DNA from 2 places in the Pseudoalteromonas sp. S3260 genome. Region 1 is predicted to be linked to the other one. Evidence: predicted binding sites of a transcription regulator. Region 1 holds the regulator's gene; the other holds the start of a gene.
The links. The regulator LexA, encoded in region 1, represses DNA repair genes until DNA is damaged. The targets are predictions, from matches to a motif close to TACTGTATNNNNATACAGTA.
Positions count from the first base shown of each region.

Region 2: the regulator LexA is predicted to act here: its motif matches at 5,708-5,727, upstream of uvrD (DNA helicase II).

Region 1 is NZ_PNCV01000003.1:13,650-38,153, reverse strand. Features, by position in the region: gene CWC14_RS00620 (COX15/CtaA family protein) at 1-404, opposite strand, end outside; gene CWC14_RS00615 (transmembrane cytochrome oxidase associated protein) at 417-911, opposite strand; gene CWC14_RS00610 (SURF1 family protein) at 901-1,641, opposite strand; gene CWC14_RS00605 (DUF2909 family protein) at 1,656-1,964, shown strand; gene CWC14_RS00600 (cytochrome c oxidase subunit 3) at 1,867-2,742, opposite strand; gene CWC14_RS00595 (cytochrome c oxidase assembly protein) at 2,778-3,308, opposite strand; gene ctaD (cytochrome c oxidase subunit I) at 3,308-4,900, opposite strand; gene coxB (cytochrome c oxidase subunit II) at 4,900-6,042, opposite strand; gene lexA (transcriptional repressor LexA) at 6,536-7,153, opposite strand; gene CWC14_RS00575 (PaaI family thioesterase) at 7,352-7,795, shown strand; gene CWC14_RS00570 (hypothetical protein) at 7,825-8,205, opposite strand; gene CWC14_RS00565 (endonuclease) at 8,458-9,111, shown strand; gene hmpA (NO-inducible flavohemoprotein) at 9,151-10,332, opposite strand; gene CWC14_RS00555 (NnrS family protein) at 10,383-11,615, opposite strand; gene CWC14_RS19365 (hypothetical protein) at 11,615-11,977, opposite strand; gene norR (nitric oxide reductase transcriptional regulator NorR) at 12,044-13,609, shown strand; gene CWC14_RS00540 (LysR family transcriptional regulator) at 13,615-14,511, opposite strand; gene CWC14_RS00535 (NADPH-dependent FMN reductase) at 14,628-15,194, shown strand; gene CWC14_RS00530 (tellurite resistance TerB family protein) at 15,202-15,645, opposite strand; gene CWC14_RS00525 (hypothetical protein) at 15,741-16,121, shown strand; gene CWC14_RS00520 (hypothetical protein) at 16,196-16,792, opposite strand; gene CWC14_RS00515 (hypothetical protein) at 17,177-17,470, shown strand; gene leuD (3-isopropylmalate dehydratase small subunit) at 17,522-18,121, opposite strand; gene leuC (3-isopropylmalate dehydratase large subunit) at 18,121-19,521, opposite strand; gene leuB (3-isopropylmalate dehydrogenase) at 19,578-20,654, opposite strand; gene leuA (2-isopropylmalate synthase) at 20,651-22,204, opposite strand; gene fabR (HTH-type transcriptional repressor FabR) at 22,598-23,215, opposite strand; gene CWC14_RS00485 (acyl-CoA desaturase) at 23,345-24,478, shown strand; gene sthA (Si-specific NAD(P)(+) transhydrogenase) at 24,492-24,504, shown strand, end outside.
Region 2 is NZ_PNCV01000157.1:800-9,856, reverse strand. Features, by position in the region: partial or broken gene CWC14_RS17480 (chemotaxis protein) at 1-256, opposite strand, end outside; gene CWC14_RS17475 (ABC transporter substrate-binding protein) at 317-1,441, opposite strand; gene CWC14_RS17470 (GNAT family N-acetyltransferase) at 1,410-3,500, opposite strand; gene uvrD (DNA helicase II) at 3,478-5,643, opposite strand; gene CWC14_RS17460 (hypothetical protein) at 5,959-6,183, shown strand; gene CWC14_RS17455 (YacL family protein) at 6,296-6,664, shown strand; gene CWC14_RS17450 (dUTP diphosphatase) at 6,717-7,340, shown strand; gene yrfG (GMP/IMP nucleotidase) at 7,341-7,988, opposite strand; gene nudE (ADP compounds hydrolase NudE) at 8,274-8,846, shown strand; gene cysQ (3'(2'),5'-bisphosphate nucleotidase CysQ) at 8,839-9,057, shown strand, end outside.

The sequences.
Region 1 (24,504 bases):
ATAAGCGGCTGCAGGTTCATAGTCACCGTCCACATGCCAAGCGCGGCCTGAAAAATAACAAGCAAAAGCAGTAGCATCGGTAATTTTACAGGCGTAGTTGGATACTGGCGTTTTACAAAAGCCAAAAAAAACAACACTAAAATTAATACCCCGAGCGTGCCGGCAAAGTAGCGATGGATCATTTCTTTCCATGCTTTTGCTTTTTCAAATATCATATCGGGATAACTTTGAATCGCTTGTGCAATCTCTGCTTCGTGTTTCGGCACGGTTAAAAAGCCATAACAACCAGGCCAATCGGGACAACCAAGCCCTGCGTCACTTAAACGCGTGTATGCGCCCAGAGCCACCACAATTAATGCGAATAAACTCGTTGCTAATACCAAATTTTTATAGTTTTTATACATAGCATCCTCTACTTAGCTCGAACGAGAGTAATTGAGTAATTTTTTTAGATCTTTTAATAACCCTTTTTGGATCAAACGGTTTTCTTGTGGTTGAGAACTAAATGGATACTCCAGTACAATTAGCCCCATATGATCGATTAAATACAAACTAGCAGGCTTTAACTGCTGTTGCTCATCAATAACATGCCAACGCGTTGTAACTAGCTCAGGCTGTCCCATAATAGCCATATCAACTTTGTGTTGGTTTTTGCCAAGGGCAATATATAAATTGTCTAAAGCGGCTAATTGCTCTGTGCAAGACGCTTTGCATTGTGCTGAATAATTTAAAGCGATGGTCCATTGCTTAGGGTTATGCTGCGCCCAATTGTCTAGCTTAATTTCACGCTCTAAAAATTCACCATGGTTAGTGATTGCTGTAGGTAGCCAATCAAGTTTTAACGCGCTGTAAGCCAGCACTAAGGGAATAGCGCAGCACACAGCAAAGAGTAACAGGGGTTTATTTTTCATTATCTATCCTCTTCCTGCTTGCAAAAATAGCGACCACCACACAGGCAACCGCAATTAAAAACCACTGTACTGAGTAGGCATAATGTTTTTCTGGACTCATAACAACGGCTTCATAATGAGGGGCAGCAATTTCATCAGCTTGACCTTGGCGGTAAGCCATAAAATTCACTAAAGGGCGATTAGATTGGCTACTCAATGCTTGTAAATCAATGATTTGAATTCGTTTGGCTAAATCCGACTGAGTATTGTTATTGGCTAAGGTAAAGCCACTTAAATTATCTTCTTTAATTTGTGCCGTTAACGTAAATTTACCACTAGGTATTGTTACGTTTGGTAGGATTTCTCTTGAACGTTCTGCTTTTACCCAGCCTAAGTTCACTAACAAAAAGCGTGATTCATCAGACAGTTTTAATAATGCCAGTAAGTCGTAACCAACCTGACCATTATAGATTTGGTTATCAAGCAACCAATAATTATTAGTGTCAAAATAACCATTTAACGAAACCAATACACCGGTTTTGTTCCACTCTTTTGGCAGCTGTTGTAACTCTGCCCAGCTCATTACGCCATGTTGTTGTATATTTTCAATGGCACTAAGCTGCTGTTGCTTTTGTTCTGCTCGCTGTAATTGCCAAAACCCTAGTCGCACACAAACCAATACCACAATAACAACCAAGCAAATTGTTATTATTGAGCTAAGCTTTTGTTTGTTAAATACAACTAACTGCATAAGGGTAAAATCCAGTGATTATTAAAATTATTATTGTTCTACTGTTATTATTTATATTATTTAATTTATTTCGTGCTTTATTAATTATGGTGTCAGGGAAAACCAATGGACGCCCTATGTCTCACCTTTTAGGGCGTCGGGTGTTATTTTCTGTTGTGGTATTAGTGATGGTGATTGCCGCACTAAAACTTGGTTTTATTACGGCAAATCAGTCCCCCTTAATCACTAAAGCACATACACAAATACAAACAAACACAGCCAAACAACATCAACAAAATGCCAGTACCAAGCTGCAGCTTGAAAGGCAAAGTGCTTATCTTTAGTGAAATGTCCTTTCATAATGCGTAAAAACACCACCAATAAAATAATTGTTCCTAAGGTGACGTGCATGCCGTGAAAGCCGGTTAACAAAAAGAAGGTATTGCCATAAATGCCCGCATCAAGGGTTAAGTTAAGATCGTTATAAGCATATATATACTCTTCTACCTGCAGCCCTAAAAAGCACACTCCGAGTAAAATGGTCGCTCCCAAGCATACTTTGAGTGGGGTACGTTTATTATTTTCCATCGCCACATGGGCAAAATGTAAAGTTACCGACGAGGCAAGCAAAATAAGGGTGTTGATAAGCGGCAACCCTTGCCAGCCCATTGCTTGGGTCGTGGTGCCTCCTGGGGTATTTAGCAATGGCCACATGGCTTCAAACGTCGGCCACAATACTTCATTTGTCATGGCGTTGTTATCCGCACCTCCAAGCCAAGGCACAGAAAACATGCGAGCATAAAAAAGCGCCCCAAAAAATGCCATGAAGAACATCACTTCTGAAAAAATAAACCAGCTCATACCTTGCCTAAAAGAACGGTCCATTTGTGCAGAATAAAGCCCTTGATCAGACTCGTGTATGACATTTTTAAACCAGCTAAACAGCATGTAAAGTAGTACAGCTATACCTACGTATAACAAGTAAACGCCATTACCACCCTCTTTGCCCATATCCATTACGGTTAAGGCTGCGCCTACCGCGATAAAAAACAACGCAACCGCCCCTATAATGGGCCATGGACTTTGCTCTGGTACATAATAATGTTCATATTTTTGATTCATTTTATTTGCTCCTAGTTTTTCACTAGTTTTATAAGCTAGTTATTACTGGCTACTAGCCGCTCGCTAATATCAAATACGGTATAAGACAGGGTTAACTCTTCTACATCACTGGGTAATTCAGTATCTACATAAAACAATAATGTAAACTCCAGCTCTTCACCTGCCTTTAACGGTTGCTGATCAAAGCAAAAACACGCTATTTTGTGTAAATACTTGGCCGCTTTTCCTGGTGCTACCGACGGTATAGCCTGCATTACTTTATCTTCATTGCTATTATTTTTAGCGCTAAACTTAACTTCACGCATGGCCCCAGGCTTTACATCTACACTGTACTCTTTAGATTTAACTTCAAAAGGCGCACCACTTTGCGCATGCGTAGTGAAACTAACGCTGACCTCTCTATTTTCAGTGACCAAGGTACTTTGCTGTGCCTGCTCTAACGAGGGCTTACCATTAAGCCCCGTTATATCGCAAAACACGTCATACAAAGGGACCATGGCAAATGCAAATGCAAACATTGCAATGCAAATCACCACCAACTTTTTTAATAACGGCAAGTGAGTCATTATTTAATGTCCGGCGGCGTTGAGAACGTATGATAAGGCGCAGGTGAATCAACTTCCCATTCAAGCCCCTCAGCTCCATCCCAAACTTTTGCAGGCACTTTGTCGCCCCCTTTTGCACATTTATACACAACCACCACAAATAATAATTGCGATAAACCAAAGGCAAACCCACCTATACTAATAATGGCGTTAAAATCAGCAAACTGTAGCGCATAATCTGGAATACGGCGTGGCATACCGGCTAACCCCACAAAATGCATTGGGAAAAACAGCACATTTACACTTATTAACGACAACCAAAAATGCCATTTTGCTAAGGTAATATTGAACATGTTTCCGGTCCATTTTGGCAGCCAATAATAAGCCCCCGCCATAATAGAAAACACCGCGCCCGTTACGAGTACATAATGAAAGTGTGCAACCACAAAATAGGTATCATGATATTGGAAATCGGCAGGTGTAATCGCTAGCATCAATCCCGAAAAACCACCTAAAGTAAACAACACAATAAATGCGATACTAAACAGCATTGGCACTTCAAAGCTAATAGACCCGCGCCACATAGTCGCTACCCAGTTAAATACTTTTACGCCGGTAGGTACCGATATCAGCATAGTCGCGTACATAAAAAACAACTCACCCGCCACGGGCATACCAGTGGTAAACATATGATGCGCCCACACAATAAAGCTCAACAAGGCAATGGAGGAGGTGGCATACACCATAGAGGCATAACCAAATAGTTTTTTACGTGAAAAGGTGGGAACAATCGTAGAAATAATGCCAAAGGCAGGCAAAATCATAATATAAACTTCAGGGTGACCAAAAAACCAAAAAATATGTTGGAACATCACCGGATCGCCACCACCAGCGGCATCAAAGAAACTGGTCGCGAAGTATTTATCGGTGAGCACCATAGTAACTGCACCAGCAAGTACCGGCATAACTGCAATAAGTAAAAACGCCGTGATCAACCATGTCCACACAAATAACGGCAGCTTCATCCACGTCATACCCGGAGCACGCATATTTACTATGGTGACCACCACATTAATGGCCCCCATAATCGAACTAATACCCATAATATGCACAGCAAATACAAACATTGCTGTGTTGTCGTTACTATAAGTGGTGGAAAGCGGCGCGTAAAAGGTCCAACCAAATGCAGGGCCACCACCAGGCATAAATAATGAAGCTAATAGGATTAAAAACGCAAACGGTAAAATCCAAAAGCTCCAGTTATTCATTCTCGGTAAGGCCATATCTGGCGCACCAATCATTAGCGGGATCATCCAGTTTGCCAAGCCGGTAAAGGCTGGCATAACCGCACCAAACACCATTATTAAACCATGCACTGTGGTCATTTGATTAAAAAAGTGAGGATCAACCAGTTGTAAACCCGGCTGAAATAACTCAGCTCGAATAACCATCGCCATTGCCCCACCAATTAAAAACATGGTGAGTGAAAAAATTAAATATAAGCTACCTATATCTTTATGGTTGGTTGTAAATAACCAGCGCTTAAAGCCTGTGGCAGGTTGATGGGCATGATGAGCCTCATTGGTATTAGGTTGTTCTGCAATGCTACTCATTATTTAGCCTCCCCATCAGCATCCAGTGCCGCTTGTATCTCGCTCGGTTGAATTACATCACCAGTGTCATTGCCCCACGCGTTGCGTTTATAGGTAATAACAGCTGCTATTTGCTTGATTGATAATTGCTTTGCGAAAGACTGCATAGCCGTACCTGGTTTACCATGGAGCAAAATATCTATATGCCCTTTGATATCACCTATGACTATTGGGCTGCCTTTAAGAGCCGGAAAAACACCCGGCAAGCCTAATCCTGTTGGCTGATGGCACGCCGCGCAGCTCGCCATATAAACCTGCTCACCAAGCGCCATCAGCTCTTCTTTTGGTACAACTTGGTCTAATAACGCAGCGTCTGCTTCAGCTGCTTTTTGCTTGGCTTGTTTAGCCTCTGCTAACCACGTTTTGAAGTCTTCTTCTGTTTTAGCTTCTACCACAACAGGCATAAAACCATGATCTTTACCGCAAAGCTCTGCACACTGCCCACGGTAAGTACCAACCTCATTAATATTGGTCCATGTTTCGTTAATAAACCCAGGGTTTGCATCTTTTTTAACGGCAAAGTCAGGCACCCACCATGAGTGAATAACATCATCTGAAGTCATTAAAAAACGTACTTTTTGATTAATTGGTAGTACCAGCGGTTTATCGACCTCGAGTAAATAATTCGGGTTTTTATCAGCAAGGTTGGTTATTTCATTTTGAGGGGTAGCTAGCATGGAATAAAACTCAACGTCCTCCCCCATATACTCGTAATGCCACTTCCACTGTGAGCCTGTAATTTTAATGGTGAGATCAGCTTTGCTGGCATCCTCCATGGCAATTAAGGTTTTAGTCGCAGGAATGGCCATAACAATTAATATGACAAAAGGGATCGCAGTCCACAGTATTTCTACTTTGGTGCTTTCATGGAATTGGGCAGGGACAGCCCCTTTAGATTTGCGATGATGAATGAGTGCCCAAAACATAATGGCAAACACGATCACCCCAATCACACAACATATTAAAAAAATAGTCATGTGCAGTTGGTATACATTATTACTTATATCGGTTACGCCTTTACGCATATTATATTGGCTATTAGCAAGCACATTCTGCGAAAAAACAAACAATATAAGCCACAAGGAAGAACTCAGCTTACCCATGTGACGGCTCCTTTGATGCTATTGCTGACGCAAAGCGAAGAGGCATACGGCTTAAACGCCTATTCGTTATTTTTATTTTTTATAAGGGTGCTGGATTTAGTAAATGTGTGTTCTCAAAACGACTAAGCTGTGAGTTATTTTTATTCCAGCTCTTTAATAACTAGTTAAAAAATAAACAATAAGCAAGGTAAGTATGAAAAATAGACAAGGTGAATTTTTTAAAATGCGCAGTTAAAAAATAGCAACCAGTCAGGCAATTAATCTAAGAGTCAGGTTTAGTAAGGGGTGTATTGAAATTACAGGATAGAAATATAAAAAAATTGTTAACTTAAAAAAGCAGAGTAAATTTGTTTATTTATAAAGTATTTAGTGATTTTATTTATGATAGGGGGAGCACTTAACATCATATAGTCATACATTTGATAAGTTAGACATTGTGCTACTAACAAACCCAGCGCCTAATCACCATTAAGCGCTAAATTATGCTTTAATACTACATCCAGTCAGCGTTACGAATAACACCTACCGCTAAGCCTTCAATATTGAACGACTCATTTTCTAAATCAACCTCAATAGCTGAAAACTCATCATTTTCAGCATGTAAGAGTACTTTTCTGCCCGCTTTTTCTAAACGCTTCACGGTTACATCGTCGTCAACACGGGCAACAATAACTTGTCCATTTTCGGCAACTTGGGTTTTATGCACAGCAAGTAAATCACCATCCATAATACCAATGTCTTTCATACTCATACCGTTAACACGCAATAAAAAATCGGCCGCAGGTTTAAACATTAAAGGGTCAATTTTACAGTGGCTTTCTACATGCTGTTGCGCCAATATTGGCTCACCGGCAGCCACCCTGCCAATTAAAGGTAAGCCTAACTGCTCTGGCTCCTCTTCTTCAACAAGCTGAATTCCGCGACTCGCGCCTGGCTTCATTTTAATAACACCTTTTTTGGCCAATGCTTTTAAGTGTTCTTCTGCAGCATTTGCACTTTTAAAACCCAGTGTTTGTGCAATTTCGGCACGTGTAGGAGGCATACCAGTGTCTTTAATAAACACTTTAATGAGTTCGAGTATTTGCGCTTGGCGTTTCGTTAATGGTCGCATACAACTGGTTTTCCATACAGTACAATTAACTGTGAGTATATACAGTTATTTAAAAATCGCAAATATAAATTAATGCCTTATATGCCGTTATCATCAAACAATAACCTACTTTAAAAGCAGGGTAATAAATGTAATTATTAGCAACGCATTATCATATTAATAAATTTTAATTCTCGATTACTTATCCAAGGAGCTAGCATGAGTATTTGGCATCAACCGATTACATTAGAGTTTTGTAAGCAATTAGATCAAGGTATTACAGGCCAAGGGACACTCATGAAAACCATGGGAATAGAGATCAGTGAAATTGGTGATGACTACTTAGTGGCAACTATGCCGGCAATTCCAGAGCATCATAACCCTATGGGTATCGTTCATGGTGGTGCAAATGTGGTACTTGCTGAAACAGTAGCAAGTTATGCCGCTAATTTTGTGGTTGATTTCAATCGGTTTTATTGTGTTGGCCAAGAGATCAGTGCAAGTCATTTAAAGGCATCACGCAATGGCACATTAACGGCCACAGCGAGAGCTTATCATATCGGCAAACGCAGCTCGGTTTGGGATATTAAAATAACCAATAGCCGCAATGAGCTTTGCTGCGTATCACGTATGACCGCAGCCGTAGTAGAGCGAAAAGGCTAGTAAATCTGTTAACCAAGGTTGAGGTTAAATTACTTTTCGAGAGGGTAAATAGTAATTTCCACGCCTGCACCAATTGCAGATATACGTAACAAGGTATCTGCATGTAAAGCTTGGTTAAAGCATTTTGGCGAAGTGCCAGACTCAAAACCCATATCGAATGTTCTGCGTGAACAACTCAACCATTGCTTTAATGCATTGCGTGAACACGACTCGATTAACTCGCACAAGTGATTAATCGCTTTATCTGGCGTGGTTATTTCACCTGCAACCTCAATGCGAGCAAGTTGACGGTATTCGTCTTTATCATAATGTAAAATAGTTGCGACCTTTTTTAAATCAGCAACTAATACGCTAATATCTTGCTTTGACTCAAGCTCTAGATCTACATTTAAAAATTGAATTTCCGACATTATCTCGTTTTTACCCTCTATTAATTTCATTGCAAACTTTAACGCAGTTTTACCGTTATACCAAATCAACAACGCAAGAATCACTGCATTAACGCGTTTTTAGCGTTAGCCTCTGAATATTACCCACTATTTACTCCTAAAAAACGCCCTACACAAAATACGCAAATTAAAATTAAAGCATGCCGGCGACAGTTTACTTTTTTATTCTAGGCCTTAAACTAGCCGCTCCTGTAGTTCACGTATGTGATGGATATGATTCGGTTTATTTTAGCTTTGTTGGCTTGCTGTGCTTGTTTTTCAGCAATTGGCGAACAATTTACGCGGTTTTCGAGTGCCAAAAAGCACTTAATTAATACCCTTCCCGAAAACGCTAAAAGTATTTATTGTGGTTGCGATATAAAAAAACAAGGCAAAAAGTTAGTACCCGACCCTACCCATTGTGGCTACGTGCCTCGCAACACACTAACCCGCTCAGGCAAAGTAAATCAACGTGCATTGCGAATTGAATGGGAACATATTGTCCCTGCATGGGAATTTGGTCACCAGTTACAATGCTGGCAAGATGGTGGGCGTAATAATTGCCGCAAAGTTAGCGCTAAGTTTCGCTTGATGGAAGCCGATATAAACAATTTAGCCCCTGCAATCGGTGAAATTAATGCCGATCGCTCAAACTACCGCTTTGGTATGTTAGCCCAAAACGCGACGCAATATGGTCGCTGTGAGGTTAAAGTTAATTTTAAACAACGTGTTGTTGAACCGCCTGTTCATGCACGTAAACGCATTGCCGATGCGTACGCTTACATGCAAAAAACGTATGGTTTAAAAATTTCAGCTAAACAACAAAAGCTATTTAATGCTTGGCAACAACAAGCTTATGCTGCTAACACAAATAGTAAAAAGCTGTAAGTTTAAATTAAAAGCGTGTAACACACGCTTTTAATTAACCTATAACGCTTGGTGTGGTCCAAATATTTCGTAGTGAATGTTTGAGCTTTGCACACCTAAATCAAGTAACTGGCCTTTTACGTAAGCCATAAATGATGCTGGTCCACACAAATAAAATGCCCCTTCGCTAATAGGTAATGATGCCTCAAGCACCGTTAAATCCATTAGCCCAGTGAAATCACACTCCTCGCCACCTTGATTAAACCAAGTAAATGTTTTTAGCTGTGGATGCATTGCCGTTTGCTGCGCTAAATACCCTTTAAATGAAAATTCGCGGCTATTTTCACACGCGTGCAAATAACTAATCGCTTGACTTTTATCACCACTAAGTAGCGTTTGCAGCATCGCCATCATCGGGGTTTGGCCAACGCCTGCTGAAATAAGTACCACTGGAGTTGCCTCATTTTTTAAAATAAAATCTCCCGCTGGCGGGTATAACTCTACTCGTGCGCCTTGCTCTAGTGAGTGTAAAAAATTAGACACCACGCCAGGCTTTGGTTGGCACTCTTTTTTAACGCTAATACGATAGTTTTTAGCATTGCTCTTTTGCGAAATAGAATACTGGCGGATCTCTTCATATTCTGCGCCCTCAGGCTTAACTTTAATGCCAATGTACTGTCCTGGCTTGTAGGTAATAACTGCTTTACCATCCACAGGTGTCAGCGTAAAACTAGTTACGAATTCAGATTCAACATGTTTATCAGTAATTTCAAACTGGCGCGTGCCTACCCAGCCACCATGGTTGTTTTTACTGTGCGCATACAATGCCGCTTCTTCGGTAATACAAATATCAGCAAGTACACCGTAGGCTTCGCGCCACGCATATTCAACATCGGCAGTAAACTGCTCAGGAATAAGCTCTTTTAACGTACCGATTAAATGTGCGCCCACAATAGGATAATGCTCGGGTAAAATATTTAAGCTGGTATGCTTATGATTAATTCGCGCTAGCGCCTCTTTTAACACAGCTAAATTATCAATATTTTGCGCGTACGCAGCCAATGCATTAAATAATGCAAATTGTTGACGGCCGGTATCTTGGTTGCTCATATTAAAAATATTTTTAAGCTCAGGATTATGACTAAATAAACGCTTGTAAAAATGATCAGTAACAACCGTACCTGCCTCTGCTAATAAAGGAACAGTACTTTTAACAATTTCAATAGTTTTATCAGATAACATCTAGGTTTTCCTACGTGTGAATAATACCCAATTAATAAAATAGGTATAGGTTAACCACGACGCCCATCAACACGACGCTGTGTTAAAATAGGTGTGCAGTGAATTAAAAATAATAAAAAGGCAATTAGCCACAGCCCAGCACTTAGCTGCCAAGCTAGGTGTGGCCCAATAACAAAAGGCAGTAAAGAACGAGTAATCCCAGCCACTAACACTAAAGCAAAAGCAACCGCCATATAATGTGGAATAGTCAAAGAGCGCCCGGTATGCCCATGAGATACGCGTGTCATCATGGCTAAAATCATCATCCCTATGGTACTTATGGTAATGAGGTGTAGTGCATCTTTAAATAAAATAACACTGCTGTAAAAACTCACGGCTACCAGCATTAAACCTACACCTAGTGCCAAGTACGAAAAATGCAAAGACCATAACAAAGGAACTTTAAGTACGTTTTTATCCCACCAATAAAAACTACGAATTAAATGCAGCACAGCAACAACAGCAAGTGCCCAGCCTGGGTTTAGCTGATTAAAAAATAACTGACTAAGAAAAAACACCGCAATACTAAAAACGCTCATATACAGTAATACTGAGTCAACGTTAGCTGTACGTACCTGTGCTGTTAAACCAAGGCCTTTACTGGTAAAAAATGGCAATACACGCCCTGCTACTATGCCAATTAATAAGGTCATCAGTAATACTGCTGTATCAACAATGGCGAGCGCAAACTGCATGTTTTGTTCAATCAGCAGGACCAAGTAAACAATATTTAACGTACACAGCGCCGCTAATAGCACTAAAAATTGATAGTTATTTTTGCTTTTAGCGGTTAATAACATATTAGCTAATGCTGCAATAACACCTAGCCACCATGCAAGCTGTAACACTAACACCGCATATAAATTAAATTGTGCAAAAGCAGGCAAAGACACAAAAAATGCGCCTCGCGCCCCAAGCCATAACAGCGTTAATAGCATTAACTTTTTGCTACTAATGCTAGGTACTCCAGTCCAAGTTTGCGCGGCGGTAAGTAAAAAACCCACTGCAACAACACCTGCAAAACCAAATAACATTTCGTGGGCATGCCATAATGTAGCGGGGATTGTTAACTGCCAAGTTGCACTACCCGTTAAAATTAATAACCAGTAGCCTATTGAACTAAAAGCCAACAAGCCTGCGGCTAAAAAATAGGGTCTAAATGGCAGCATCCATACTGGCCACTGCGTTATTTGGTAAAAGCGAATATTAGCCGGTACTGGCTGAGATAAATTAATAGGTCGCATTAACGAACTTCCTTCCCCATGCCATGCTGCGCCACACAGCGCAGTACGTAACTCACTTTGACAATAGCCGCGAGGACAATCGTGCTAATGTGTGCAAAAATTTGTACCGGTATCGAAAAATAGCCTGCATAGGGATAACTTATTAACAGCGTAATCAACACCCCAAATACGCTAATACATAGCACCTTATTTGCATGAGATAGCAAACGGTAATACAGAGAATTAGACTCCACTGAATAATTAACCTGCTCTAAGAAAGTACTGCCCATAACAACCCCAATAACTGCTTTCGTTATTTTGTCATTACACAGACCATGCCAATTAAATAAACACTTTAAATTCAATGCATTATTTAATTTCACTTTACAAAAAGAGTCTTTATGACCTACTATAAAAACCAATAAAATACACTAATAGGTCATTTTGACATGAACCAACAACTCAACCTGACTCAAGTTGCCTTGGAGCTTGCACAAAGCACCTTACATGCGCACAGTTTCGAGCAACTTTTAGCCACGGTTGAACGTGTTATTCCAAGTGATGCTAGCGCCTTGTTAATTCGCCAAGGCGAGCAATTAAAGCCTTTAGCGATTAAAGGTTTAATGCCTGATAGCTTAGGCAGGCGTTTTAATATTGCAGAGCATCCTCGTCTTGATGCTATTTGTAATCACCGCTTGGCACTGCAATTTGCACATGACTGCCCGCTTCCAGACCCATATGACGGCTTACTACTAGCTAAAACCGGTGATATTCCAGTGCATGCCTGCTTAGGTTTACCGCTTTACGATAAAGATTCGCTGCTTGGTATTCTGACCTTTGATAGCCTAAACGCTGATGCGTTTGACGGCATTACCGCTGATACACTCAACACCTTACAAACCTTGTGCAGTGCGCACTTTAAAACCGCCCTAGAGCTTGCCCATTACAAACAACATGCCCAGCACTCAAGTGAATTAGTACAAGCGTTAAACCGTGAGGCACTTAAACGTGATGGTGGTGAAATTATTGGCCAAAGCCCAGTAATTCAAACCCTTAAAAACGAAATAAAGCTGGTTGCGGCATCAAACTTTAGTGTATTAGTTTTAGGTGATACTGGGGTTGGCAAAGAGTTGGTGGCACGTAATATTCACTTACACTCCGCACGTAAAGATCAGCCATTAATTCATTTAAATTGTGCATCACTGCCTGAAAACCTCGCAGAAAGTGAATTTTTTGGCCATGCAAAAGGCGCTTTTACCGGCGCCCAAAATGCCCGCCAAGGTAAATTTCAGTTAGCCGATGGCGGCACCTTATTTTTAGATGAAATCGGCGAGCTGCCTCTGGCTATGCAAAGTAAATTATTGCGCGTACTGCAAAGTGGCGAAGTACAAACCGTTGGCGAAGATGAACTTAAATATGTCGATGTTAGAGTGATTGCAGCAACCAATCGCGACCTAAAACACGAAGTAACACAAGGACGGTTTCGCGCCGATTTGTACCATCGATTAAGTGTTTATCCACTCACAGTCGCTCCATTGAAAGCCCGTGATGAAGATGTTATTTTATTAGCCGGTTATTTTGCAGAAAAAACAGCCCGCAAGCTCGCTATTAAACAGCTAAAACTCAGTATTGAAACGCAACTGCTGCTTAAAAAATATGACTGGCCAGGCAATGTGAGGGAGCTTGAGCATGTGATTAATCGGGCTGCATTAAAGGCTAAACAACATCAGTGGCAGCAACCAATTATTACTATTGAACCTGCGCATTGTGAGCTAAATTTAAGCGCTGTTAACACCTTAGCTCTTGAACACTCAAACCAGCTTGTAATCCCACCTTTAGCAAACAACATTTCGTTAAAGCAAGCCATAGATACCTATACTCAGCAACTTATAATACAGCAACTTAAACAACATAATTATAACTGGGCAAGCACAGCCCGTAGTTTGCAGGTCGACCGCGCTAACTTAACGCGGCTAGCCAAGCGCTTAGGTGTTTCAATAAAAAAATCGTTGTAGCCTTTTTAACTTAACTTTCGCTGCCTAAAATAATTTTTTAATAGCTGACTAAACGCTTGAACTTTTGCCGTTCGATGCACTAAATGATGCGTAACCAGCCACAAATCGGTTGGCCAACTCAGTTCATTAGGCAGTACAGGGACTAAATCGGGGTATTGCGCTGCAACATCATGCTGTAATCCGCCAATCCCTAGCCCCTTAACGATGGCGCGAGTGGCCTCTGAGGTTTCTGACACTCTTAGCTTAACTTGCGACGGGGGAATATTTTCATCAACCCATGCAAAGTAAGGCACTTTGGCATTATACCCTGCTACACCTGACACAAAGCTATGCAGCGATAGTTGCGCTAATGTTTGTGGCAACCCATAACGGCTAATGTAATGCTTTGATGCATAAAATCCTGACGAGAGCGCCGCTAAATGCTGAGCAATATAATCACCCTCATCCGGTCTGGGTCCAGCTCTTACTGCGATATGTGCTTGGCCATGATCTAAACGTAAGCGTTTTTGATCCATAATCACTTGTAATTGCACTTGCGGATGCAAGGTTTGAAACTGCTCACACACCTCACTTAATACATCAATAAAGCCACTAACTGTGGTGAGTAACAAGCTACCTTGCAAGGTGCTATCTGCAGCAATAATGTCATTATGTAGGCGCTCTAGTTCACCATTAATCGCTTGTGCTGTGGTAAATAACTTAGCGCCAATTTCTGTGACTTTGTAGCCGCGAGCATGGCGATGAAATAGTCGCGCATTTAAGCTTTTTTCTAAGTTATTTATTCGCCTGAGCACCGTACTATGGTGAACATCTAACACTTCGGCCGCGGCAGTTAAAGTACCTAAGCGCGCTACCTCGTAAGCAACCTTCAGATCTTGCCAATCATTAAATTGAATTGCCATGATAACTACTCTTTAATCTGTGCATATACGCACATAAGTGTTGCGTTTATTCGGGTTTTCTGCAAGTGATTATTTGTTAAAGTCACATTATACAAACTCATTATCAGGAGCAGCTCATGACAACACCAAAAATTATTGCCCTAGCAGGTAGCTTACGTAAAGATAGCTTTCATCAAAAACTCATTAACGAAGCGGCACGCTTTGCTTTAGAAAGTGGCGCTGAAGTAGAAGTGATTAAACTCGCAGACTTAGCCATTCCTATGTTTGATGAAGATCTCGAGGCACAAGGCACACCAGCCGGTGTACAACAACTTAAAGACAAACTTCGCGCAGCCGATGGCATTTTGCTGGCCAGCCCAGAATATAATGGCTCTATTACCGCCGTGTTAAAAAATGCTATTGATTGGGCATCGCGTACCGAACAAGGCGCAGAGCCTGCATTTGCAAATAAAGTAACCGCCTTATATGCAGCCTCACCAGGTGGGTTGGGCGGTTTACGGGGCTTAAATCATGTGCGTGATATATTATCAGGCATTGGCAGCTTAGTATTAGCGAACCAACTGGCAGTACCGGCTATTCATACTTTATTAGATGACAACGGTCGAATTAGCGACCCCGCTACCGCTGAAAAAGTGGCTGGTCTTGCACAGCAGTTAGTTAGCGTAGCAAGTAAGCTTAAATAAGCAGCCACTATAACTTTGTTGCTGCAAGCTTTGCAGCAATAAAGTCTTCATGGGTAACATACAATAAATTAGCAACACGACGAATAACGTATTCTTCTTGTGGATCAAGTTCTCCATCGGAGTACGCTAAACGCCAAAGTAATTCAACTATATCAATGCGTTGCTGTGCACTACATTGATTGTTAATTTGCTTAGAAAATTGAAAATAATCAATGGCGTCATCTAAGCTTGCACTTGCTTGCTCGGTTAACTCATCTACTGCTTCATCCGTTAAATCAAAATATTTTTTTAATGTTAGACTTAGCGTATGTTGCTCATCAGCCTGTAAATCGTTATCCGCTCGCATTACCTCAATTAATAATGCGGCAACCGCTGTTTTTAAATCATGTTGTTCAATATCATAATCTTGCTGATCAATACTCGAAAAAAGCTGTTTAATTTGCTTGAACATCACATTTCCCCTTTTTGGGTGTTAGACTTATATTATAACGGGTTTAATAGATATGCTGATCACACTACCCAAAATTAAGATGGAGTTAAAGGTTTATGAGTATAAAAGCCAATCATTACATACATGGAATTATTAGCTGGTGTTTATTAACGGGGTGTTTGAGTGTGTCGGCAGAGCAAAGTGAAATGCAGCGACTTTATGATTTTGATGAAAAGGTGCATTATAAGCAAACTCAAATAGACACTAACAATTACCACTTAGAAATACAGTCTGACGACTACCCACATTTTAGAAACCAAAGTGTGTTTTTGTTGCGCCACGCAAATCGTTTATGTCACGATAATCCTTTTATGTTAAAAGTGATTGAGGGCGTACAGGAGTACCAACGCTTTCCAACTAAACCGCGTGCTTATCAGCCACCGCTCAGTGTATTTGTGCAGTGTGAAATGCCTGCAGAAAAAACCTCAAAAAAATAACACCTCGTTATTTTCAGTAAAACCACTGAGTATTAAAATAGCCTGTGGTTTTACTGTAGTTAACCTGAACTAAGTTAGTTAACGCCATATCCCCACGGCGCAGCCGGTGGTGTGATAGGTTTAGTTAAATCAAAATCAACACGGAATTCGCGACCTTGGCGAATAAGTCGATAAGTGAACTGTTCAGGGTAAATATACATTTGCCATGTATTGCCTACCGATTGCGGTATGCCTTGGCTAACAAATAACTCTTTTGAATACTGATCTGCAGGGAATGACTGCATATTAGCAAAACCCGCATCCACAGTATGACCGCCATACATAGTAGACACATCATCGCTGCCATCTTTATGGCGATGATCGTGCTTTAGGCTCAAACCACTACCTGTTTTAGTAATGATCCACGTACGTGAAGCATCATCACCGACATGAAACGGCACCTGTAACTCACGGTCATTACACTTACGCACATGCATAATTAACTTTTTATCGGCAAATGAACTCGGCCCTGTTGCATTATCAACCGTTACTTTACCCTCGAAAGCTTTACCGCAGTGAGCAGCAATACTATTGAAAAAGCTATCATGACTTGGAATTGATACTAAAGGCGCTGGACGTGCTAATGCAGCAGTGGATGCCAGCATAAACGCTGCAGCTGTTAATAATTTCATAATGTGTCCCTAAACATGTAAAAAATCAGCTTAGCGTTTAAGCAAACACAAAGAAAATAATCACGATGAACAGCAATAAAAATTAACAGAACAATAGGGTTTTACTTTAATTAATTAGTAAAAAATATCGCTTGAAAGAAAATAAGAAATTAAATATTGTTGTTTGATAAAGGGGAAATAACTAATACCAATTCGCTTAATTAAGCGGTCTATTTTGAGGCAGGAAAAACGGGGTGATAGCTAGGCAAAAAATTCGCTATTTAGTTGTTCGAAATTAGAGTTTTTTAACACAGATAGCGACACGTTTAGCCCCGCAAAATGATTGAGTATTATTGCGGATTGGTATAAACGTAAAGCCAGTTTTAGCGCGGAGCACATATTTAAATGGAAAAATATATCGGCTTAATAATCATCGTATTACTATTAATTATTCAAAATCGCTACACTCTGCACATATATCAACACCTTGCTGAGCAGCACCCAGAACAATGGAAAAAATTATCACAAAATTCATTAGATGGGACACCCTATGCCAATCTTGCTGAGTCATTTAAAGATGGTTTTTTTTCGACTATCAACGACCCAAAGGTAGTCCGCTACCAGAAATTTAAAACTCTCAATTTATTACTAATGGCAATGATTACATTAGCAAGCTTATTGCGTGGTTTTTTAATATAAGCGATTAAAAAAGCGCAACCTAAGTTGCGCTCCAGTTTCATATGTAAAAGGTTACTGCCACGGTCTCTCTGCGGCTAACTGCTTTTCAAACGCATCAATTTGTGGGTTCAGGGTCTCGGTTACACCGATAAAGTCTAAGCCACTTAATAAACGCTCTTTCACGTCTTTGCGAATATCAAAGCTGATTGGCGCAAATTTATTGCTGCGCAATTGCTGGTTTTCTAAATCCACATCAATGTGAATATCGTCATGCTGCTCACTTAACACAAATAAGTCTTCTAATATTTGCGCTGGCAATGCAATAGCAAGCATTTGATTGTTACCACAGTTATTAAAGAAAATATCAGCAAAGCTTTCAGCTAAAATCACTTCAAACCCATATTGCTTTAGTGCCCATGGTGCGTGCTCGCGTGATGAGCCACAGCCAAAATTATCGCGGGTTAATAATATTTGCGCACCTTGGTAACAAGGACGATTTAAAATAAATTCAGGGTTTGGCTCGCCATTATCTAAATAACGCCAATCGTAAAACAGTGCTGCATCAAAACCATCACGGCTGGTTGAGGTTAAAAACTGCTTAGGAATAATTTGGTCGGTATCGACGTTGTTTTTATCAAGTGGGGCCATTAAGCCGCTAAAATAGATGCTCATTAAGCTTCTCCTCTAATATCAACAAAGTGACCATGTATTGCAGCCGCTGCCGCCATTGCAGGGCTCACTAAGTGTGTACGCCCACCTCGCCCTTGGCGACCTTCAAAATTACGGTTAGATGTAGATGCACAGCGTTTACCTGCGCCTAAGCGATCGTCATTCATTGCTAAACACATAGAACAACCCGGCTCACGCCATTCAAACCCTGCAGCTTTAAATATGTCGGCAAGGCCTTCATCTTCTGCTTGCTGTTTAACCAAACCTGAGCCCGGAACAATTAATGCCTCAACGCCAGCAACCACTTGCTTGCCTTCAACAATTTTTGCAGCGGCGCGTAAATCTTCAATGCGGCTGTTGGTACATGAGCCAATAAATACTGTATCTACTTTGGCAGTTGATAACTTATCGCCCGCTTTTAAACCCATGTATTTAAGTGCACTACGAATGGCATCGGCTTTAATTAAATCGGTTTCTTTGTCTGGATCTGGAATACATTCATCAACGCCAATCACTTGCTCTGGGTTAGTCCCCCAAGTAACTTGCGGTTGGATACTACCTGCATCTAACTCTACTTCTAAATCAAAATGAGCACCATCATCCGTTTTTAAAGTTTCCCAGTAGGCAACAGCGGCATCAAAATCAGCACCTTTGGGTGCAAATGGGCGCCCTTTTAAGTACTCGTAAGTGATTTTATCTGGGGCAATTAAACCTGCCTTGGCACCCATTTCAATACTCATGTTACACAACGTCATGCGCGCTTCCATCGAAAGCGCCTCTATGCCTTCGCCACAAAATTCAGCCACATAACCCGTACCACCAGCAGTGCCTAGTTTACCTATAACCGCCAAAATTAAATCTTTAGCAGTTACTGTTGGGCGTAACACACCGTTAATTTGAATTTTTAACGACTTCGCCTTTTTTTGCTGTAGCGTTTGCGTAGCTAATACGTGCTCAACTTCTGAGGTTCCAATACCATGGGCAAGCGCTCCAAACGCGCCGTGGGTTGAGGTATGACTATCGCCGCATACTATGGTGGTGCCTGGCAAAGTGATCCCTTGCTCTGGGCCAATCACATGTACTATACCTTGATTTACTGAATTTAGGTCGTACAGCAAAATACCAAACTCTTTGCAGTTTGCATCCAGTGCCATTAGTTGATTTTTAGAGACTTCGCTGGCTGCATCCAGTGAACGACTTTTAGTTGAAACATTATGATCCATGGTCGCAATGGTTTTTTCTGGACAGCGCACTTTACGATTTTTTTCACGTAAGCCGGCAAATGCTTGTGGTGACGTCACTTCGTGTACTAAATGACGGTCAATATAAAGTAAATCGGTTTGCTCATTAATGCTGGCAACGGTATGTGCTTGCCAAATTTTATTGTATAAGGTTTGGGCCACTTGCTAACTCCCTGATCTGATTGAGCCACAGCCTGACGGTGCTGTGGCTTTAATAATTAAATGCGTGAAACGATGGCCGCTGCTACATCGGTGGTGGTATAGCCGCCCTGCGGATAAATATCCGGCGTTCCCACACCGGCTTCAACCGCCTCTGCGACTGCTTTTTCAATCGTACGAGCCGCTTCGTCTTGGCCTAATGAGTAACGTAGCATTAAGGCGGCACTTAAAATTTGTGCGATTGGGTTTGCCACCCCTTTTCCGGCGATATCAGGCGCTGAACCACCCGCGGGTTCATACAAGCCAAAGCCTGATTGATTTAAGCTAGCGGAGGGTAATAACCCCATTGAACCGGTGATCATCGCGCACTCGTCCGATAAAATGTCGCCAAATAAGTTATCGCACAGTAATACATCAAACTGGCTAGGCTGTTTAACTAGCTGCATCGCTGCATTATCTACATAAATATAATCTAAGCTCACTTCTGGAAAGTCTTTACTCACTTCGGTTACCACTTCGCGCCATAAAACGCTTGATGCTAAAACATTGGCTTTATCGACCGAGGTTACATGATTGCTGCGCAATTTAGCGGCCTCAAAAGCAAAACGTGCAATACGCTCTATCTCTTTACGTGAATAAGTTTGCGTATCAAATGCAGTTTCTTCTGCCCCTTCGCCACTGCGACCTTTCTCACCAAAATAAATACCACCCGTTAGCTCGCGCACACATAAAATATCAAAGCCTTTTTCGCTAATATCAGCACGTAGTGGTGATGCAGCGCTTAATGCGGGTAACAACTGAGCAGGGCGTAAGTTACAAAACAAACCAAAGTGCTTGCGCAGTGGTAACAGTGACGCGCGCTCCGGTTGGTCATTAGGTGGTAAATGTTCCCACTTAGGACCACCTACTGAACCAAATAAAATAGCATCGGCGTTTTCACAAGCTTTTAAAGTGGTATCAGGAAGGGCTTTGCCAAACTCATCAATGGCTGCGCCGCCAATCGCGTGGTGCTCACGGTTCAGAGTAAAACCAAATTTATCACTGACTGCGTCAAGTACTTGCTCTGCAGCTGCCATAACTTCTGGGCCAATACCGTCGCCCGCTAATACGGCAACGCTGTAATGTGTTTTACTCATCCTGCTTTCCTTTGTTGTTTTAAATCAGACACTTTTTGTGCTCGATAAATTAAGTTATAAACCCGAACCATAGCGCGTACTGAGGCTTCGACCACATCGGCCGCAATACCGGCACCGTGATAAGGACGGCCATCATATTTAGCAATAATATTCACTTGTCCTAATGAGCTTGCACCTTGGCCGGTGGCCTCTAAATTGTATTCAATCATTTCAACGCTCATACCAGTTAAGCGCTCAATGGCTGCAAATGAGGCTTCTACCGGGCCGTTACCTGTGGCCGCTTCTTGTTTTGCTTCGCCATCAATCAACAAACCTATCGTTGAGCTGGCTACCGATTGAGAGTTCGACGTAGAGTGAACAAACTCTAATTGATATTTTTCATCTTTGTCGCTGATTTGATTAAAGTAAATCATTGCTTCTAGGTCGTAGTCATATACTGTGCCTTTTTGGTCAGCTAACGCAACGAAACTTTGGTATAAGCTATCCATGTCGTAATCAGATTTTTGATAACCTAACTCTTCTAAGCGATGCTCTATAACATGACGCCCTGAACGCGAGGTCATATTTAATTGATTACTTGGCACACCCACACTTTCAGGTGACATAATTTCATAGGTATTTTGCGCTTTTAAGACACCATCTTGGTGAATACCTGAACTGTGGGCAAACGCATTTTCGCCAACAATCGCTTTATTTGGCTGTACCGGCATATTACAAATTTTGGCTACTTGGCGAGAGGCGCGATAAATTTCTTCGCTTTTTATATCGGTATATACGTTTAAATGGTCTTTGCGCATTTTCATGATCATCGCCACCTCTTCAAGTGAACAATTACCCGCGCGCTCCCCTATACCATTAATCGTACATTCGATTTGGCGAGCACCTGCTTGAACGGCAGCAACAGAGTTAGCAACGGCTAAGCCTAAGTCGTTATGGCAATGCACACTTAAACGGGCTTTATCAATATTTGGCACGTTGTTCATTAAATGACGGATCATTGCTGCGTATTCATCTGGCGTTACAAAACCGACGGTATCTGGCAAGTTAATCGTGGATGCACCGGCATTAATAGCTTGCTCAACTATTTTGCATAAATCCCAATGTGGTGTACGTCCTGCGTCTTCACATGAAAATTCCACATCATCAGTGTAATTACGGGCAAGCTTGATTGATTTAACCGCCATTGCAGTGGCATCATCAAGGCTCATTCGCAACTTGTGTTCAAGATGAAGCGGGCTGGTTGCAATAAAAGTATGAATACGGCTTTGCTGTGCACTGCGAAGCGCCTCGCCACAGGCCTCAATATCTTTGGCAACCGAGCGTGCTAAGCCACAAATAATAGGGCCTTTTACTTCAGTGGCAATTCGCTGCACTGAGCGAAAGTCAGCGGGGCTCGAAACCGGAAAGCCCACTTCCATGACATCCACATTTAAGCGGCTAATGGTATGCGCTAGTTGAATTTTATCATCTTCAGTCAGGCTTGCTTTAAGTGCCTGTTCGCCATCACGTAAGGTGGTATCAAAAATCCATACTTTATCTTGCTCTTGCATAACTGCCCCTCATTCCTGTGTTACCCAAATTTCGATTTATCCCTGCAGCGAGATAAAAAAAACCCCGCAATTGCGGGGTTTTGTTGTTTAGCTCAATGCAAACACACTAATCCCCGCTCACTTGCCACAGCAGTAAGAGGTTTAGTTTTAGTGTAATTAAACGATTAGTTTGCATTTGTTTTCTTGTGTGTGTCCAATGAGGCTTATTTTTATCATTGCAGCGCAGTAGGCGCAAGCATAAAAATGCCATAAAAATAATTACACAAGACTTTTAAAGGATTTAAAATTCAACAAATAGATAAAAAATGGATAAAAAATTTAACCTCAGAGGGCGTGGCGTTTAAATTAACAAGCACCGTAAAGTACAGTGCTTATTTTAACTTTTTTTAATATTTACTCTTTCTTTTCTGCGCGTACGTAATTTGACGCACCACGAGTAATATAGCGTAACTGCCAAATAACTCGCTCAATTAATTCATCGCGCTGCTGACCTTCAATATCTAGCGCTTCGGCGCCAGCATTAAATACCAACGTAACCATAGCCTCTGCCTGAATATACGCATGAATCGCATCACAGGGCGTTTCACTTTCTAAATAATGAGCAAGTTCTAAAATAAAGTGTTTCACTTCACGTGCTACTGCCGCTCTAAATGCTTTTGAGGTACCCGAGCGCTCACGCAGCAATAACCTAAATTGATTACTAGAGTTATCAATAAACTCCATAAAAGTAACCACAGACGTATTTATTACACTGCCGCCACTGGCTATTCGCCTACGAGCTTGACGCATCAGCTGACGCAGCGTTAAACCCGCTTCATCAACCATGGTTAAACCTAGCTCGTTCATATCTTTAAAGTGACGATAAAAAGAGGTGGGCGCAATACCGGCTTCGCGCGCTACTTCACGCAAGCTCAAATTTGAAAAGCTATGATCAGCACTAAGCTGATTAAAAGCAGCTTCAATTAATGCTTGTCGTGTTTTTTGTTTCTGTTGTGCTCTAACGCCCGACATCAACAGCTCCCTGAATGAATTTGTAATAAATTTTTAATTAAAAAATAGCTAATAGTACAGTCTAATACTTGACGGCAGCAGATTGAAATATTATTTTAGCGTACAGTTGTACGCTGAGAAATGAGAAAGATGAAAAAACCACCACTTATATGGACCAACGTCCTTTTCTTTAGCCTGACGTTTTTGGCTGCTGTTACACTTGTACCTTGGTATGGGTTTAACTATGGCTTTACAGGCACACAATGGGCTGCTTTTGTAGCTTGCATGTTTTTCGCGGGATTATCGATCACTGCGGGTTACCATCGTTTATGGGCGCACAAAACTTACAATGCACACCCGGTCGTTGAATTTATTTTTGCCTTAGGCGGCGCGTTTGCTTTGCAAAACAGTGCACTGCATTGGAGCAGCGATCATCGTATTCACCACGGTCAAGTTGATGACCCTGTAAAAGACCCTTATGCCGCTACCAACGGCTTTTGGTATAGTCACATTGGCTGGATGCTGCGCGACTACCAAGGCGATAGCTACGGTGATTACAGCAATTGCCGCGACCTACAACGCAATAAAATTGTGATGTGGCAACATAAACATTATTTAAAGCTGGTAGTAGCCATGAATGTTGGTTTACCACTGGTATTAGGTTTAATGTTAGGTGATGTGTGGGGCATGTTATTACTAGCGGGATTACTTCGTTTAGTATTGAGTCAGCACTTTACCTTTTTTATTAACTCAGTAGCACACATTTGGGGTTCACGCCCTTACACTGAAAAAAATACCGCGAGAGACAATGGCTTTTTAGCACTATTTACCTACGGTGAGGGTTATCATAACTTTCATCATATTTTTGCGAGCGATTACCGCAATGGCATTAAATGGTTTCATTACGACCCAACTAAATGGATGATCCGCTCGTTAGCTGCACTTGGTTTAGCGAGTAAATTAAAGCGCACACCGGTTGAGCGCATAGAAAAAGCTAAAGCAGAAACCTTGATGAGCAAAACGCAAGGTCGACTCGCAAAATTGCCTTTAGCGCAAGATAAGCTTACATTATTACAACAAGAGTACGATTTGTTGCTTAAAAAACTGCAAAATTATTGCTCATTACAAAAACAAGTGTTGGAAGCTAAAAAAAATAATATGGCAAAGCAGTGTGAAAAGTCGGCATTAATGGCACAATATCACGAGCTTGAAGCCGCCTGGGAAACACAAAAACAGGCATGGCTAGCACTTAATGCGAGGTTATTAAAAGCCTCTTTTAGTTAAAATAGGAGTGGCTGTGGCCAAACAAC
Region 2 (9,057 bases), on a different contig from region 1:
ACGTATTGAGTTGTTTTTGCCAAGATTTAAGTTGCTTTAACGCATCTCGGTTACTGTGCTCTGTAGACACGCCATTTAAAATTATTCCTAAGTCAAATACTGGGGTTGGGATCCCCATATAATCTTTAACGCCTAGGAAGCTCTTGTTATCGTTAGGCAGCACCGTGAGGTTATTATGAAATTTTTCTGTTAATAAGATATCAAGAATCTTAAGTGAAATGGTTTTATAACCCACTTTAAAATTAATTAAGTCCATGGCTTCCTCACATACTAAGTTTGTATACTAAGAATGGAACAATATTTGCCAGGTATTTATTTATTTATTCACATAATAAGAGCGATAAACATTACGTTTATTGTTGTTTTCAGTATTTATGAATAACTTTTGGATAAGTATATCGGTTACTAATAAAGAATTAAGCTCATTCATCAGGCAGGATTGCTGAAGGGGGAATTGACAGTTTTTCGCTGCTTTGCTAAATGCCATAGCGTTAATATAACCCTCAAAATGAAGACGACTTGGTTTTTTAATGTTGCTCGCTTGCATATCGGCTAAAAACTCAGTATAAAAATTATCGTTACAATTTAGTGGGTTTGGAACAATCTCCGTTACCATAATATTTGATGGTGAGTTTATTTCATCAAATAAGTCAAAGCTGGTTACAAACGAAACGCTAGTATATTCAGGATTAAACCCTTGCTTTTGGGCACTATTAATAAACTCAGAGAGTGGTTCATAAGTGCCGACTAAACAGATTGCCGTAACTCCGCTTAATTTTAAGGTATTAAGTGCCGACTCCACATCTTGGCTATTGCGTTTGTAGCGAGCAACTATTACCGGTGTAAGATTATATTTAGCGAGTGCTTCTCTTAGTCCTGATTCTACATATAAGCCAAATTCGTCAGCCTGTATAAGTAGCCCTATTTTAGTATGCTTATGCTCTTCAACGAGGTATTTGATTTGTTCTTGTGCTTCGTCGTTATAGCTTGCTCTTAAGTTAAATGCTTTAACTGACGGTTTTTCACGTAGAAAGCTCGCCCCGCTAAAAGGCATTAAGAACGGAATTTTTGATTGCTCTAGTAAAGGTATAATTGCATGGCTGGTTGGGGTACCCATTGCACCAAACAGGGCATCAACTTTATTTGTGTAAATAAACTGACGAGTATTATTAACGGTTTGTTTGGGTTCATAGTGATCGTCAGCAACTAAAAGTAGCACCTTAGCGCCATTAATACCGCCAGCGTTATTAACTTTGTCAAAATAAACGCTGCTACCTTTATGTAACTGTTGGCCAATATTTTTAGCAGGGCCAGTCAGTGCAGTAGACATGCCCAGCTTAATTACTTTGTTGTTGGTTTGCTCGGCATGCGCGAAAGTTTGCTCAAGCACTAATGCTATAAGGACAATGTTAAGGTTTACTATTATGTGAAATGCGCTCATACCAATTATTTACAGCCTTTTTAAATAATGTATTAAATGACTTTGTGCCATTCAAACCTAACTGACTTTGGATATTTTTCGGTGTCCAATTTTGTAATACTAGCCTAATAAAAACATATTGGAAATTATCGTCATCGGTTGGCAAGCTATACGGCAATGCCCAAAAACGTCGCCAGAGTAATGGTTTTATATTAAAAAGCTGGTAGTCACTTGTTAACATAGACTTTAATCTTGATTGCTCAGTGATACTGTCGGTATGAGTATTAAAATGAGAGACAATTTTCGCGACCAGTTGATAATCAAGCTGACTATAGTGATCGAGTAGTTGCAAAGGGAAATCGGCTTCGAACTGTGCCACTAATTGCTCTACTAGATGGTCACTTTTAGTTAAGCTTTTAACAACTAATGCGCTATGCTCGCCCGTTGCCTTATCTTTTTGAAAACCGAGTTTAACTAAATCAAAGCCATTACTTTGCCAAAAACTGAGTAATTGCGCATTGCCACCAAAGCTGGCACCAAACCAATGACACTCGCTCTGCAATTGCTGTTCACAGTATTTAAGTAACTGTGTGCCTATTTTTTTGTTGTGATGCTGTGGAACAATGGCAATACGCACCACGCGGGCGCAGTGTTGTTTTAAAACATCAGCATTAAAACTCAATTGTGCTAGCGTTTGTGCCATTAAGTGACCTTGAGGCCTACGCTTTCCTTGTGCTATTTCATTGCTCATGGAAGCATTAAATCCACCTTCAATCGCAATTAAACAGACACCGAGAATATTATCACCTTGTTGGCAAACAAATACATGTTGTTTAGTGGCGTCTAGTAAGTGGCGTAAATCATTCACACTGGTTTGATAATGTGCCAGCGTTAGCAACCCAATCACTTGATAAAGTAGTAACTCGTTACTAGCAAGTTGATGTGCCTGTAATTGCTTAAATTGCAAAGGGGTAGAGTGTAAGGTGAGGCTGTGATGTTCAGCATCTAAGGCTAATAACGTGCGAATATGCAGCTCTAATGGATCCTGCTTTGCAAAGCGAATAGGCTGCTCAAGAGTCATACTGCGCATATTTTTAAAATGCGTTTTAATGTAGCGAGTAAACTTTAAAATATAGCCGCGACCATTGCCTTCATAGCCAACCATGGTGCTTGAAAATACCACGCGAGGATAAAGGTGGAGTAGTTTTATTAGCATTGGAACAGGGATTGCTGCCGCTTCATCAATTAATAGCAAGTCACACTCAGGCTGTTCGTTAAGTAGTTGATCAGGTGCAATATATTGCATGTTTGCAATGCATTTATTGCCTGCTTGATACTCTAAATTAAGTGCGTTTGCTAAATGTTTAAAGCTGCTGTGCAATGCGCGAAATTGCATAGAGCTGATGAGGATTTTTTTATCGCTGAGTTTACTTGCTGCAATACCTAATGCGGCTGATTTTCCTCTTCCCCGATCTGCATTAATTAATAATGGTCGATTTGCTCGTCCGTTTGCCGTTTTTATTATTAATTCAATACACTGTTGTTGCTCGGTAAAGTCAATTTCACCAGTTGATAGATTCGTATCGGTAATACACCGCCAACCATTTTGCTGGCTCAAATGCAGTAAAGTAGTTTTGCTTAGTAAGTGAGCTAAGCGTTGGTTAAAAAAGCTGTAAGGGTGCATTTGCCCAAAAGATTGAAATAAGGGAAGGGCGTCATCACACCAGTGTTCAAGTTCTTTAAGTTCGGGTAGCAATATAATTAAAAAACCACCTGCTTGCACAACGCCACTGAGCGCGGCTAGTTTATCTGGCACCAGTCCACTGTAGCCGTCATAAACAGCATGAGCGCACTCTTGCCCTAAAATTTGGTGGGTATGCTCTGGCCAATGTGCATTAATTAAATGAGTGCTTTTTGACAGTACAAAAGAAGGGAGCTGCAAATGAGCAAGCAGCTGAGTACATTGCTCATAACACCAGTTTTTATCGCCTGTAAGCAGCAACAACTGACGATGTTTCGCATTCGCAAGTTGTTGCTGTACACGCTCTACAACGCGGTTAAACGGCTTGTAATCTTGCATAAGCTGTTACTAACCACTTACTGCCTAAGTCGTCAAAGTTAACTTGTACGCGAGATTGTGCGCCACTGCCTTCGTAGTTGAGTACGGTGCCAATGCCAAACTTTGCATGCAGCACGCGTTGACCTAAGTTAAATCCGCTTTCTTCAAATGCAGCATGGCTAACCGGTGCGCTAAAGCGACCGGCTGCAGGCGGGCGAGATACTTGTGTTTTAATGCGAATTTCTTCTACGCAGTCTTCGGGTATTTCACGTAAAAAGCGCGATGGGCTGTGATATTTCTCTTGGCCATATAAACGGCGGCTTTCTGCGTGGCTTATATACAGTTTATCCATAGCACGGGTCATACCTACATAACAAAGGCGGCGTTCTTCTTCTAAACGGCCCGTTTCTTCATTACTTTGTTGTGATGGGAACATGCCCTCTTCAACACCGACCATAAATACCAGCGGAAACTCTAAGCCTTTAGCTGAGTGAAGCGTCATCATTTGTAACGCATCTTCATGTTCATCAGCTTGCCCTTCACCTGATTCAAGCGAGGTGTAGGCTAAAAAGCCTTGTAGTGGTGAACTAAACTCTTCCTCTTCAGGGAGTTCATATTGATCGCAGGCGCTAATTAATTCTTCTAAGTTTTCAACCCGAGCACGGCCTTTTTCACCTTTTTCAGCCTGATACATTGCCATTAACCCTGAGGTTTGTATGGCATATTTAGCCTGCTCGTGCAGCGTTAAGTCACTAATTTTATCTTCAATATGTTCAATTAACTCAACAAACTTGGCAACAGCTCCAGAAGCGCGACCCGATAAATGCTGTTGCTCTACAATGGCTTTAGCAGCATACCAAAGCGGCAAAGATTCAGCGCGAGCGCAGTCACGTATATGGCTTAATGTTTTATCGCCAATGCCGCGGGCGGGCGTATTAATAACACGCTCAAATGCCGCATCATCTTGGCGGTTACCCACTAAGCGTAAGTATGAAAGAGCATCTTTAATTTCTTGGCGTTCGAAGAATCGCATACCGCCATAAATTCGGTATTTTAAACCTTCTTGTAGCATTGCTTCTTCAAGTACCCGCGATTGCGCATTACTACGATATAAAATAGCCGCATCTTGAAGTGCATTACCCGCATTAAGCCAGCTACGTAATTTGCTACTCACAAAGCGCGCTTCATCTAGCTCATTAAAAGCAGCATAAATAGAAATAGGTTCACCGTCATTACCATCAGTCCATAAACTTTTACCCATTCGCTCGGAGTTATTTTGAATTAACGCGTTTGAGGCTTTAAGAATAGTGGCAGTCGAGCGATAGTTTTGCTCAAGGCGAATCGTCTCTGCATCAAAATCGGTTAAAAAGCGTTTAATGTTTTCTATTTTTGCGCCGCGCCAACCATAAATACTTTGGTCATCATCGCCTACAATCATGATGCTGCTGGTATCGCCCGCAAGTAGTTTTAACCACGCATACTGAATAGTATTGGTATCTTGAAACTCGTCTACAAGCATGTGCGCAAAGCGCTGCTGATAATGACGCAGCAAGGTTGGGTTATTTTTAAGAACCTCATAGCTACGTAGTAAGATTTCAGCAAAATCAACTAGGCCCGCTCTATCACAAGCTTCTTGATAGGCTGCGTAAACACGCAGCATCATTTGCTCGTTAATATCGTATGCCTGAATATCTTTAGGGCGCAGAGCTTCATCTTTTTTAGCGCTTATGTACCAACCAAACTGCTTTGCCGGCCATTTTTTATCATCAATATTCATCGATTTTAATAAGCGCTTGATCATACGAAGCTGATCGTCAGAGTCTAAAATTTGAAAGGCTTCTGGTAAGTTTGCTTCACGGTGATGTGCACGCAAAATTCGGTGCGATAAACCATGGAAAGTACCAATCCACATGCCGCCTACAGGGGCTTTTAATGTTTCTTCAACCCGTGAGCGCATTTCTTTAGCGGCTTTATTAGTAAAGGTTACCGCAAAAATACTATAGGCAGAGGCTTGCTCTACTTGCATTAACCAGGCAATACGATGAACCAATACTCGAGTTTTACCTGAACCTGCTCCTGCTAATACCAGCATGTTTTGTAATGGCGCTGCAACGGCATCGCGTTGTTTATCATTTAAGCCATCGAGTAATTCTGAAACGTCCATCGTTACGCCTTTTTAATCAATAATGAGAGCAGTATAACAGGTGTTTTTGTTAGGCTAAATAAAATACTGTTTTTATAAACAGCTATTTATAAAATACGTATTTAAGTTGTTGAATAATTAACAGTATAAACTGAGCAAGTAACTAAAATAGCTATTTAAAATTGCTAATTTGACTTATTTTTGGCAAAAAATACTAAACTGATAAATTCGTAATAATTTAACTGTATGATTTGTAAGCCTTAATAAATTGGCATAAAGTGTGTAAGTATAAATAATAAGTACAAATACAAAATTAATTAAACTACAGAGGTTAGTATGTCTCAACAAGGTTCTGGCGGTAACGTAATCGCAGCATTATGTAATATTTTTTTCCCCGGTTTAGGGCAGTTGGTGCAGGGCCGTATTTTAGCGGCACTTGTTTTTGCAATTCTGGTTTTTGGCGGTTATGCGCTATGGTTTTTAGTTGTGCCAGCCGTAATCGGTGCCGTGTTCCATTTATGGGCAATTATTGATGCTGCACGCTATCGCTCAGGCGGTTAGCTAAATTGATGATGCTAAATAGCGCCTTATGGCGCTATTTTTGTATCTGGCTTTCATTATTCATAGCTGATTAGGTTATAATCTGTTGCATTAGCAGTACTGGAATAAAGTTATGGAATACCAATTCATTCGCGATCCTATTAGTGGGTTAAGAATTAAAATTAGCAGCGAGCACGCGATTATAGGCCGTTGGTTAAACGAAGAAATAGGCAAAGATAAAGTGGCTATGGTGCAGGCACTTATTAGCTCGGTGAGTTCAAGCTTTGAGCCGGTAACACTTAAAGGCCAAGAAATTGACCTAATTCTATCTAAAGATGAAGCATTATTCGAAGCGCATGCGCTGCATCAAGATAACGAAGATATATTAGCCTACCAAGATGACGAACTCATGCTTGAAGAGAATGATTTAAGCAGTGGTTGTGGTTTTGAAGACTTTGTTGACCTGATCAACTCGTGGCATGAGTTTTCGGCTGGTCGTTAAGTTATATTATCTGTATTATTACCCTAATTATAAATCCAACAGTGGAACCAATATGTCTGCGAATTTAAACAAACTAGTTGTTATGCTAGAAATGCAAAATGCCATGAATACCAAAGTACATGAGCAATGGTTTAGTCAAGGCTTTGAATGGTATAGAGCTATTTGGGTTGAATGTGCAGAAATGCTGGACCATTACGGTTGGAAATGGTGGAAAAAGCAAACCCCAGATACTGAGCAGGTGATTTTAGAGCTGGTTGATATTTTTCATTTTGGTTTATCGCTACGTATCGACGGTAAGACCAGCTACGAGCAAATCGCTACGCAGCTACAAACTCAAATGAGTGCACCACAACAAGGTGATGACTTTAAACAAACGCTTGAATTACTAGCGGCCAGTGCTGTTGCCAATAAAACCTTTGATGCAGCCGCCTTTGCTGGTTGTATGGCGCAAATAGGCATGGATATTGATGATTTATACCGTGGTTATGTAGGTAAAAATACGCTTAACTTTTTCCGCCAAGATCATGGTTACAAAGATGGCAGCTACATTAAAGTATGGCATGGTCAAGAAGATAACGAACACTTAGTAGAAGTAGTTAAAAGCCTTGATACTGAACATGCAGATTTTGCAAAACAGGTATATCAAGGCTTAGTAGCGCGTTACCCAAAAAGCTAATTATATAATAGCGCGGTAGTCGGTGACGCTTAAGTAATCGCTTATATCGTTATGTGGTTGCTGGCTATTAGGGTTAGCAACCGCAAGTAAATGCTCAATGCCGTATTCTCGTGCGGCATGTAATACCGGTAAACTGTCATCTACAAATAATGTGCGGCGTTTATCAAACCCTAAATCCCCTTGAACCTTGTGCCATAAACTTTGTTGCTCTTTACTTACCCCATATTCATGCGTTGACACCACCCCGTCTAAGTAGTTATCAATGGCGGTATGTTCAAATTTAAGCATTACGCATTCTGGATGAGCATTGGTAAGTAAAATGAGTTCTTTACCTGCACGTCGAAGTTCAGTTAAAAAATGTGGAACATCTTCACGTATTTTAATTAAATGTGCAGATTGACGCTTTAATTCGAGAATAGGTAAGTTTAGCTGTGCTTCCCAATAGTCAGAGCAGTACCACTGAATTTTGCCACTCACAGCCTGATAGCGTTTTAAGATATCTGCGCGGGCTTCCTCAAAACTGATATTTTGAGCCAGAGCATGTTGTTGTGGAACAACATTGAGCCAAAAGTCAGTGTCGTAATGTAAATCAAGTAAAGTCCCGTCCATGTCGAGTAATACAGTATCGATTTTTGACCAATTGAGCATGATACATCCTTGTGGAGATTGAGGCGTTAAATGATTACGTTGCGATGAAATGCTTGCAAGCGAAATATAATGGGCTCTGTTAATTGAACTTTAAAAACATATACCCAATGATGAAATATTAAGGGCGAATTCAATAACGCCAGATAAATATTTAACCTTAACTACGGGTAAGATATTTATGATTAATTCTGCATTTAAATTGCTTTTAATTCAAACTGAAACTCGCATCTTATACTCATTTGGGTATATGATTAGTATAACTGCAATGATAGCAAATTGATGCCCATGACACAGAAAAAGCACCCAACACCACCACAAATTCTCAGTAATAATGTTGTCGCTAAAAGTCGCTTATTTACTGTGGAGTCTTTAGAACTAAAATTTTCAAATGACGAAGAGCGTCAGTATGAACGAATTCGCGGCGGTGGCCGTGGAGCCGTTATGATTGTACCCATCACAGCTGAAAACGAACTACTACTCGTTCGAGAGTATTGCGCCGGCACCAATAACTATCAGTTAGGTTTCCCTAAAGGATTAATTGACCCCGGTGAAACACCTGAGCAAGCGGCAAACCGAGAGCTCAAAGAAGAAATTGGCTTTGGTGCAGAATACTTTGAAGCACTTAAAACGGTCACTATGGCGCCTAGTTATTTCAATGCCACTATGCATATTCTCTTTGCTAAAGATTTATACCCTGAAACCCTATTAGGTGATGAGCCAGAGCCATTAGTGCTTGTTAAATGGCCACTTGCACAGTGGCAGTCGCTATTAGAACAACCTGACTTTACTGAAGCACGTAGTGTTGCCGCTCTGCTATTATTAGATAAGTACTTAGCCTCAGGAGCGACTAATGGATAAATTACTTGAACCATGCATAACACTTGCCCAAAGTGCAGGTGATGCAATTATGGCTATTTATAAAAAAGATGATATTGGTCGACAAGAAAAATCAGACAATACGCCAGTAACTAAAGCAGATTTAGCCGCAAACGATGTACTTGTTGCTGGCTTAAAAGCGCTAGCTCCCGATATTCCTATTATGTCCGAAGAAACGCCGATCCCAGCATTG